Regions from separate parts of the Halomonas sp. DP5N14-9 genome, predicted to be linked through region 2. Evidence: predicted binding sites of a transcription regulator. Region 2 holds the regulator's gene; the other holds the start of a gene.
What was found. The regulator sigma-54, encoded in region 2, starts transcription at its own class of promoters, with help from an activator protein. The targets are predictions, from matches to a motif close to TGGCACNNNNNTTGCTNT.

Region 1: a site for sigma-54 is predicted at 2,367-2,384, ahead of KUW00_RS09135 (urease accessory protein UreD). Genes of this name have one in related genera too.

The regions. Positions count from the first base shown of each region.
Region 1 covers NZ_JAHVHR010000013.1:90,825-95,187, reverse strand. The annotation lists gene ureC (urease subunit alpha) at 1-581, opposite strand, end outside; gene KUW00_RS09145 (urease subunit beta) at 578-931, opposite strand; gene ureA (urease subunit gamma) at 1,006-1,308, opposite strand; gene KUW00_RS09135 (urease accessory protein UreD) at 1,370-2,293, opposite strand; gene urtE (urea ABC transporter ATP-binding subunit UrtE) at 2,550-3,248, opposite strand; gene urtD (urea ABC transporter ATP-binding protein UrtD) at 3,388-4,221, opposite strand; gene urtC (urea ABC transporter permease subunit UrtC) at 4,218-4,363, opposite strand, start outside.
Region 2 covers NZ_JAHVHR010000024.1:148,618-152,980, reverse strand. The annotation lists gene lptB (LPS export ABC transporter ATP-binding protein) at 1-569, shown strand, start outside; gene KUW00_RS13640 (RNA polymerase factor sigma-54) at 851-2,263, shown strand; gene hpf (ribosome hibernation-promoting factor, HPF/YfiA family) at 2,423-2,731, shown strand; gene ptsN (PTS IIA-like nitrogen regulatory protein PtsN) at 2,737-3,222, shown strand; gene rapZ (RNase adapter RapZ) at 3,276-4,157, shown strand; gene KUW00_RS13620 (HPr family phosphocarrier protein) at 4,160-4,363, shown strand, end outside.

The DNA of each region.
Region 1 (4,363 bases), on a different contig from region 2:
CCGAGCAGACCGATGTTCATCGGCAGGCTGTCGCAAGCCTTGAGCATCTGGTGGATGTGCCAGCCCCCCGGCGTGCAGGTGGTGGCGTTCGATCCGGTGGCAGGCCCGGTACCGCCCCCCAGCATGGTGGTGATGCCGCTGGCCAGGGCCTCGTCCACCAGCTGCGGACAGATGAAGTGCACGTGGGCGTCGATGGCTCCGGCGGTGAGGATCTTGCCCTCGCCGGCGATGACCTCGGTGCCGGGTCCGATCACGATGGTGACGTCCGGCTGGGTGTCTGGATTGCCGGCCTTGCCGATGGCGGCGATGCGACCCGCCTGGAGGCCCACGTCGGCCTTGACGATGCCCCACCAGTCAAGGATCAGGGCATTGGTGATGACGGTGTCCATCACCGTCTGGTCGAGACGCTGGCTCTGCCCCATACCGTCACGAATGACCTTGCCACCACCGAACTTGACCTCGTCGCCGTAGTGGGTGGCGTCCTTTTCTACCTCGATCCACAGCTCGGTGTCTCCCAGGCGCACCCGGTCGCCGACGGTGGGGCCATAGATGTCGGCATAAGCCTGACGACTGATCTTCATCGGGCGTCCTCCTGACCGCTGTCGCCGCTGTGCGCGCCCGCATCGTCCAGCGCGCCCATGACTTCACCGCGAAAGCCGTAGATATGACGACGTCCGGCGAAGCTCACCAGGGTGACCTCACGGCTCTGCCCCGGCTCGAAGCGCACCGCGCTGCCGGCGGCCACGTCCAGACGAAAGCCCCGCGCCCTGTCGCGATCGAACGCCAGTGCCGGGTTGGTCTCGGCGAAGTGATAGTGGGATCCGACCTGAATCGGTCGATCTCCGCGATTGGCTACCTCCAGCGTGACCCTGTCGCGACCCTCGCACAGGGCGATGTCACCGTCCTTCAGTTGGTATTCTCCGGGGATCATCCCGCGCCCTCCCTATTGGTATCAGCGTATGAGCCTGTCGCGTCGCCCCCGGATCAAGCCGGGGCCTGGCAACCTCACGAGATCGGGTTGTGCACCGTTACCAGCTTGGTGCCGTCAGGAAAGGTGGCCTCGACCTGTACCTCGTCGACCATTTCCGCCACCCCTTCCATCACCTCGTCACGCCCCAGTATCTGGCGCCCTCGGCTCATCATCTCGGCCACACTCAGGCCTTCCCGGGCTCCCTCCATGATCTCGCAGCTGATCAAGGCCACCGCCTCGGGATAGTTCAGCTTGAGCCCCTTGGCGCGTCGCCGCTCGGCCACCAGGCCAGCGGTAAACAGCAAGAGCTTGTCCTTGTCACGCGGTGTCAGCTCCATCCTTTCATCCTCGATGTTGGTCAGGGTGGCCAGGGGTCGCCTGTCCCGCCCGGCATGACATTCAGGTAAACCAGATGCGCGGCACACAGGCCTCGCGATCCATCAGCATCGGACGCAGCAACGTCCAGGCCGCCTCGCACAGCGACCAGGCCTCGCGCCGCGAGTGACCGAGGTAGCGCAGCAGCAGGACGCCATCACGCACGGTGACCGCCCAGCGCTCGGCTTCACCAGCGCCGGGACTGCCGGCAAGGTCATTCCCTCCCTGCCCCAACCCTTGGCGCAGACGTTCGATCGCCGCGGACTCGTTTTCGAGCCCGACCGCCCACAGGGTTGCCTGGACGCTGCACCCTCGCTGCCCCCAGGCGCCGTGAAAACGACGATGGTCAGGGTCGAGGGGCTGGCGCTCGATCCACAGTGGTCGTCCGTCCCGGGATAACCGAAAGCGCTGTTCGAGGTGGCCGCTGGCAAACGGCAGGTCACTGGCCGGCCGGCCCAGCGCCAGCACCTCCCAGCCCAGGCAGCGGGCGCTGCCGGAAAGCTCGATCTCGGTGGCCTGCACCCCTCGCGAGCCGTCGAAGGCGATGGTTTCCTGGGGCAACCACTCGAGCAGCCCGCCCTCCTCGACCACCAGACGAGTGCGCTGGGACCAGGCCACGGCGTTGCGGTCGGCCCGATACAGCTTGTTGGCCGCCGGTGTGGTCAGCAGTGCCCGCGCGCCCGCGCCCACCCGCGCCTGGATATCCAGGATATCGCCGCTGACCAGGCCCCCCGGGGGATGCAGCAGATAGACGTGGCAGGTGCCGTCGCGGCCTTCGGGATAGAAGGGACGCTGCACCCGCAGGGGGCCGCGATGATCCACCCGATAGAGGCGAGTGGCCTGGCCATCATGGCGAAAGCCGAGATCGAGGCTGGCCTCCCAGCGCCGTCCTGCGTCGAAACGATGGCCGTGCCGATCGGTCGAATCCTGTGTTGTCTGCGCGCTCATGGCTCTCCCGGGCGGTCCGTCGAGTCGGCGTGGCAAGCGAAAGTAAAAAAGGCCACCACCATTGCCCAATCAAGGTGCAAGCCCCGTACCAGCTTCTCGAATCTCTATTTTTCTACTTATTTTTCAAATTCTTATAGAGCACCCAAGGATTGCACCAGAGAAAAGCACGCCTTTGGTCGCGCACAAAAAAAGTGCGCAACCTTACGATTGCGCACCATTGATGTGCAGCGATTCACCCTGATTGACGCGCTACCGCTCAGACGGTCAGGTAGCGCTTCACCACGGCGTCGTCGAGCTCACCGATATCACCGACGGCGACTCTCCGCCCACGATCGAGGATGGCGAAGTGGTCGGCGAAGCGTCGGGCAAAGGGCAGTTTCTGCTCCACCAGCAGCACGGTCAGCCCATCATCGGCGATCAACCGACGGATGACTTCGCCGATCTGGGCGACGATATTGGGCTGGATGCCCTCCCCCGGCTCGTCGAGGATCAACAGCTTCGGCTCGATCACCAGGGCGCGCCCGATCGCCAGCTGCTGCTGCTGACCGCCGGACAGATCGCCGCCACGCCGGTGACGCATCTCCTTGAGTACCGGGAACAGCTCATAGATCCGTTCGGGCACCTGGCGCAGGCCATCACCACGGGCGGCAAGGCCAGTGCGCAGATTCTCCTCCACCGTCATCAGCGGAAAGATCTGGCGTCCCTGGGGCACATAGCCCACGCCCAGGCGTGAGCGATCCTCGAGGCGACGCTTCTCCAGCGCGACACCGTCGGCGTAGTGAAGCTCACCGCCGGTGATCGGCACCTCGCCCATGATCGCTTTCATCAGGGTGGTCTTGCCGACGCCATTACGACCCAGCACACAGGTACAGGCCGCCCTGGGCACGTCGAGATCGAGATCCCACAGGGTGTGGCTCTCGCCATAGAACTGATTGAGCCCGCGAATGCTCAGCATCGATCCACCTCCTTGCCTGTCTCTCGCGCCCACCGGCCGCAGACCTTCGCCCACAGCGTGGCCAGCCTGCCGCGGGATGCGCCGTCCGCCCAGTACAGCGCTCTTACCGAAGACTGCTGAGGTACTCGCTCCAGTCCGATCATGCCGCCTCCTCGTCGCCACCCAGGTAGACCTCGATCACCCTGGGGTCGCTTGCCACCTTGTCCATACTGCCCTCGGCCAGCACCGAACCCTGATGCAGCACCGTCACCGTGCGGGCGATCGAACGCACAAAGCCCATGTCGTGCTCCACCACCACCACCGAGTGCTTGCCGGCGAGGCTCAACAACAGCTCTGCGGTACGCTCCATCTCCTGCTCGGTCATCCCCGCCACCGGCTCGTCGACCAGCAACAGTCGAGGGCGCTGCATCAACAGCATGCCGATCTCGAGCCACTGCTTCTGTCCGTGGGACAGGATGCCCGCCTGGCGGCGACTGAGCGACGCCAGGCCCACCGTCTCGAGCACCTCCTCGATTCGCGCCAGCACCTCCCCGGTCATGCGCGCCTTGAGGGTCGGCCACAGACTCTTGTCCATGGCCATCGCCAGCTCGAGGTTCTCGAACACCGTCAGCGCCTCGAACACCGTGGGCTTCTGGAACTTGCGCCCGATGCCGAGCCGGGCGATCTCCGGCTCGTTCTTGGTCAACAGGTTGTGGCGGCTGCCGAACCACACGCTGCCCTGATCCGGGCGCGTATTGCCGGTGATGATGTCCATCATGGTGGTCTTGCCAGCACCGTTGGGGCCGATGATGCAGCGCAGTTCGCCGTCGTCGATGGTCAGGTTGAGATCATTGATGGCCTTGAAGCCGTCGAAGCTCACCGACACGTCCTCGAGATAGAGGATCGGGCCGTGGCGCACGTCGACCGGCGATTGTTCCGGGACCAGGAAGTCGAAGACCCGATCGCGATCGGCCAGGCTCTGAAGAAAGCTCATGGGGTGGCCTCCCTGGGGGTTGCATCCAGCGTGTCGGTTGGCGTGTCGGGTTGCGTGTCGCTGTCATCGTCGCTGCCTTGCTGGCGAGAGCGTGACAAAAGCCCGGCGATGCCCTGGGGCAGCAGCACCGTCACCAGCACGA
Region 2 (4,363 bases):
TCAGAGCCGACGCCGGCAGCATCAGCATCGATGATCGGGACCTGAGCCGCGCGGCCATGCACCAGCGCGCGCTGGCCGGTATCGGCTACCTGCCTCAGGAGGCTTCGATCTTTCGCAAGCTGTCGGTGGCCGACAACATCATGGCGATCCTCGAGACCCGCAAGGACCTCGACCGCGAGGGCCGAGAAGCACGTCTCGAGCAACTCCTCGAGGATTTCCACGTCAGCCATATTCGCGACAACCCCGGCATGAGCCTGTCCGGCGGGGAGCGGCGCCGGGTCGAGATCGCTCGCGCCCTGGCCACCGAGCCGGCCTTTATCCTCCTCGATGAACCCTTCGCCGGGGTCGACCCGATCTCGGTGGGCGAGATCAAGTCCATCATTCGTCAACTCAAGGCCCGCGATATCGGCGTCCTGATCACCGATCACAACGTGCGCGAGACCCTCGATATCTGCGATCGTGCCTACATCGTCGGCGACGGCCAGATCATCGCCGAGGGCAGCGCCGAGTCCATCCTCGCCAACCAGCGCGTCAAGGAGGTCTACCTGGGCGAGAACTTCCGCCTCTAGACCGCAGGGCCGCCCGACAGCCGCAGTCGCAGTCGCAGTCGCATCAAGCGGCCGCAACATTTGCCAGCATCAGCATCCAACCGCCGGCCCCGAAAGGGTCGGCCTCACCTTGCACACAGGGCCTCCCTCGAAAGAAGCACCTCCCCCCTACCAAGTTGTTCCACATCGACCTTTACACTCCCTCCCACAGGTCAAAAAACACCAACTTGGCAAGATGCTTGCATGTCTGATGACTCGTCGTTAGGGTAAAGCCTTTCGACAACACTGGTGGATCCCGACCCATGGCCCTCAAGGCGTCACTGCAGCTGCGCATCGGTACCCAGCTGACCATGACCCCGCAACTGCAACAGGCGATCGGCCTGCTGCAGCTTTCGACCCTGGACCTGCGCCAGGAGGTCCAGCAGGCGCTGGAGGCCAACCCCATGCTCGAACTCGAGGACGAGTTCGGCGAACAGCAGACCAGGGAAGCCGTGGAAGATGACTGGGCGGATCAGATTCCCTCGGAACTCAGTGTGGACAGCGACTGGTCCGACACCTACCAGGACCTGGGCACCACCCCCGCCGGCAGTGGCGAGGCGCCGGATTTCGAGCGCCAGGCAAGCTCCCAGTCACTGCACAGCCACCTGAGCTGGCAACTGGCGATGCTCGACGTCAGCGACCAGGAGCGCCTGATCGCCGAGAGCCTGCTCGACGCGGTCAACGCCGACGGCTATCTCGAGCAGACACTGGATGACATTGCCCAGGGGCTCGAGCAAGACGGTCGTCGCCCCCCTCCCCTCGCCGAGGTGGAGGCGGTGCTGGTTCGGCTGCAACAGTTCGAACCGACCGGAGTGTTCGCCCGCGACCTGCGCGAGTGTTTGATGCTGCAACTGGATAGCCTGCCTCGCGATACCGTCCTGCTGCCCCAGGCCGGACGACTGGTAAGACAGTTTCTCGAGGCGCTGGCCAGCGGCGACCGACGTCTGCTGAAGCGCCGACTAGGACTCGATGACGACCAACTCGACAGCGTCATCGAGCTGATCCGGAGCCTCGACCCACGTCCCGGCAGCCAGTTCGGTGACAGCGATAACGACTACGTCATACCCGACCTGGTGGTGCGCCACACCGAAGAGGGCTGGCGAGTTGAACTCAACCCGGATGCAATGCCCCGACTGCGCATCCAGCCCGACTACGCTGCGCTGATTCGGCGCGCGGACAAGAGCCAGGACAACCAGTTCCTCAAGGACCACCTGCAGGAGGCGCGCTGGCTGATCAAGAGTCTGTCCAGCCGCAACGACACCTTGCTGAAGGTCGGCCGGGAAATCATGGTGCGTCAGATCGACTTCCTCGAGCAGGGAGAAGCGGCCATGAAACCGTTGGTGCTGGCCGATATCGCAGACAAGGTGGAGATGCACGAGTCCACCATCTCCCGCGTGACCACCCAGAAGTTCGTGCACACGCCTCGCGGCGTGTTCGAGTTGAAGTATTTTTTCTCGAGCCAGGTCGGCCAGGATGGCGACGCCCATTCCAGTACCGCCATCCGCGCCATGATCAAATCGTTGATTCAAAAGGAACCTGCCCGCAAACCTCTGTCGGACAGCAAACTGGTGGAATTGCTGGCGGAAGACGGCGTCAATGTCGCCAGACGCACCGTGGCAAAGTACCGGGAAGCCATGAATATTCCGTCTTCCAGCGAGCGCAAGCGACTGCGCTGAGGCCTTGCGCTGCGGCGTCGCTAGCCTAGTTATCGGGAAAGCGCAAGCACTTGAAATTTCGCATGACATCTGCGTCTTTCTGCGTAGCGTCGAGGGGGTTTGCAGGATCGGAAAAAGGGTTACAATCAAGCCACCACCCGAAAGAGCAAGGAGCCTGTCATGCAAGTCAACATCACCGGCCACCACGTCGAATTGACCGATCCCCTGCGTGACTACGTACAAGAGAAGCTCACCCGTGTGGAGCGCCACTACGACAACATCACCAACGTCCAGGTGACCCTCTCGGTGGAAAAGGAACGCCAGCTGGCCGCCTGCACCCTTCACGCCGCCGGTGCCGACCTGCATGCCGAAGCGCAGGACGGCGACATGTATGCTGCTATCGACGCCCTTGCCGACAAGCTGGACCGCCAGCTGGTCAAGCACAAGGAAAAATCCCAAGCCCGCGCCCAAGGCGCCGGAATTCGCTGACTCTCATGACATTGGAAGCCATTCTCCCTCCCGAGCGCACATTGTTCGATGTCCCGGGAGGCAGCAAGAAGAGGGTGCTGGAGTTTTTCAGCACCTTCATTGCGCAGAACACCCCGAGCCTGGACAGCCAGGAGGTCTTCAGTCGGCTGATCGGACGTGAGCGCCTGGGCAGTACCGGCATAGGCAATGGCGTCGCCATTCCCCATGCCCGCAACCCCCACTGCAAGGCGCCCATCTCCGGCTTCCTCAAACTCGCGGAACCTGTCGACTTCGATGCCATTGATGGTGAGCCCGTCGATCTGGTGTTCGTGCTGCTGGTACCGGAAGAGGCCGACGACGCCCATCTCGCCCTGCTCGGCCAGGTCGCCGGCGTCATGAACGACGCCGACACACGTCACCGTCTGCGCCACGCCAGCTCCCAGCGCGAGCTTCACGAGCGCCTGCAGGAAGCCATCCGCCAACAGGCGCCAGGGGACGACACTCCCTCCTGATCGCGGCCTTGCCTAGGCCATCAGCAATGGACGCCTGCCCAAGGAGACAGGACATGCAGCTCGTGATCATCAGTGGTCGCTCCGGCTCGGGAAAGTCCGTGGCCCTTCAAGCCCTGGAGGACCTGGGGTTCTACGCCATCGACAACCTTCCCGCGACCTTGCTGGGCGCCCTGGTGGACGAGCTGGAAAACGGTCATTCCCGCCGTATCGCCGTCAGCGTCGACGCCCGCAACCTGCCTGAGGCACTGGAACGCTTCCCCGCCCAGCTGGCGTCCCTCAAGCAGAGTCCGATCGACTGCCAGGTGGTCTACCTGACCAGTGATGCGCGAATTCTGCTCGAGCGTTATTCCCACACGCGGCGCCGTCACCCCCTGACCCGTGATAGCGACATGACCCTGGCGGAAGCCATCGAGTCCGAACAGAAGGCCCTTTCGGGTATTCGAGACCTGGCCGATCTGGTCATCGACAGCTCTCGCCTGTCGGTGCACGAACTGCGTTCGCGCATCGCCGAACAGGTCGCCGACCACCGCAGCGGCCAGTTGAGCCTGACCGTGGAGTCCTTCGGCTTCAAGCGTGGCGTGCCGCCGGATGCAGACATCGTGTTCGATGCCCGCTGTCTGCCCAATCCCTACTGGGAACCATCGCTGCGTGATGCCAATGGCTGCGATCCCAGCGTCATCGACTTCCTCGAACGCTATCAGGACGTCGCCGACATGAAGCGCGACATTCTCGCCTGGGTGCGCACCTGGCTACCGCGCTATCAGCAAAGCCAGCGCAGCTACCTCACCGTGGCGGTGGGCTGCACCGGAGGACAGCATCGTTCGGTCTACCTGGCCGAGGGAATCGCCTCGGCCCTGGCCGACCAGCATCCCCGCGTCCGTCTACGCCACCGCGAACTCGGCCAGCAACGCCGACTGGACAGCGGAGGACTCTAGGCGTGGCCCGACGCACCCTGACCCTGACCAATCGTCGCGGCCTGCATGCACGCGCCGCGACACGCCTGGTCACCTGCTGCCAACCCTTTGACGCCACCGTCACCGTCCACCATGGCAGCCGCTCGGGTGACGCCGCCAACATCATGTCGCTGCTGATGCTGGCCGCCCCCTGCGGTACGGAGCTGACCCTGGAGGCCGAAGGCAAG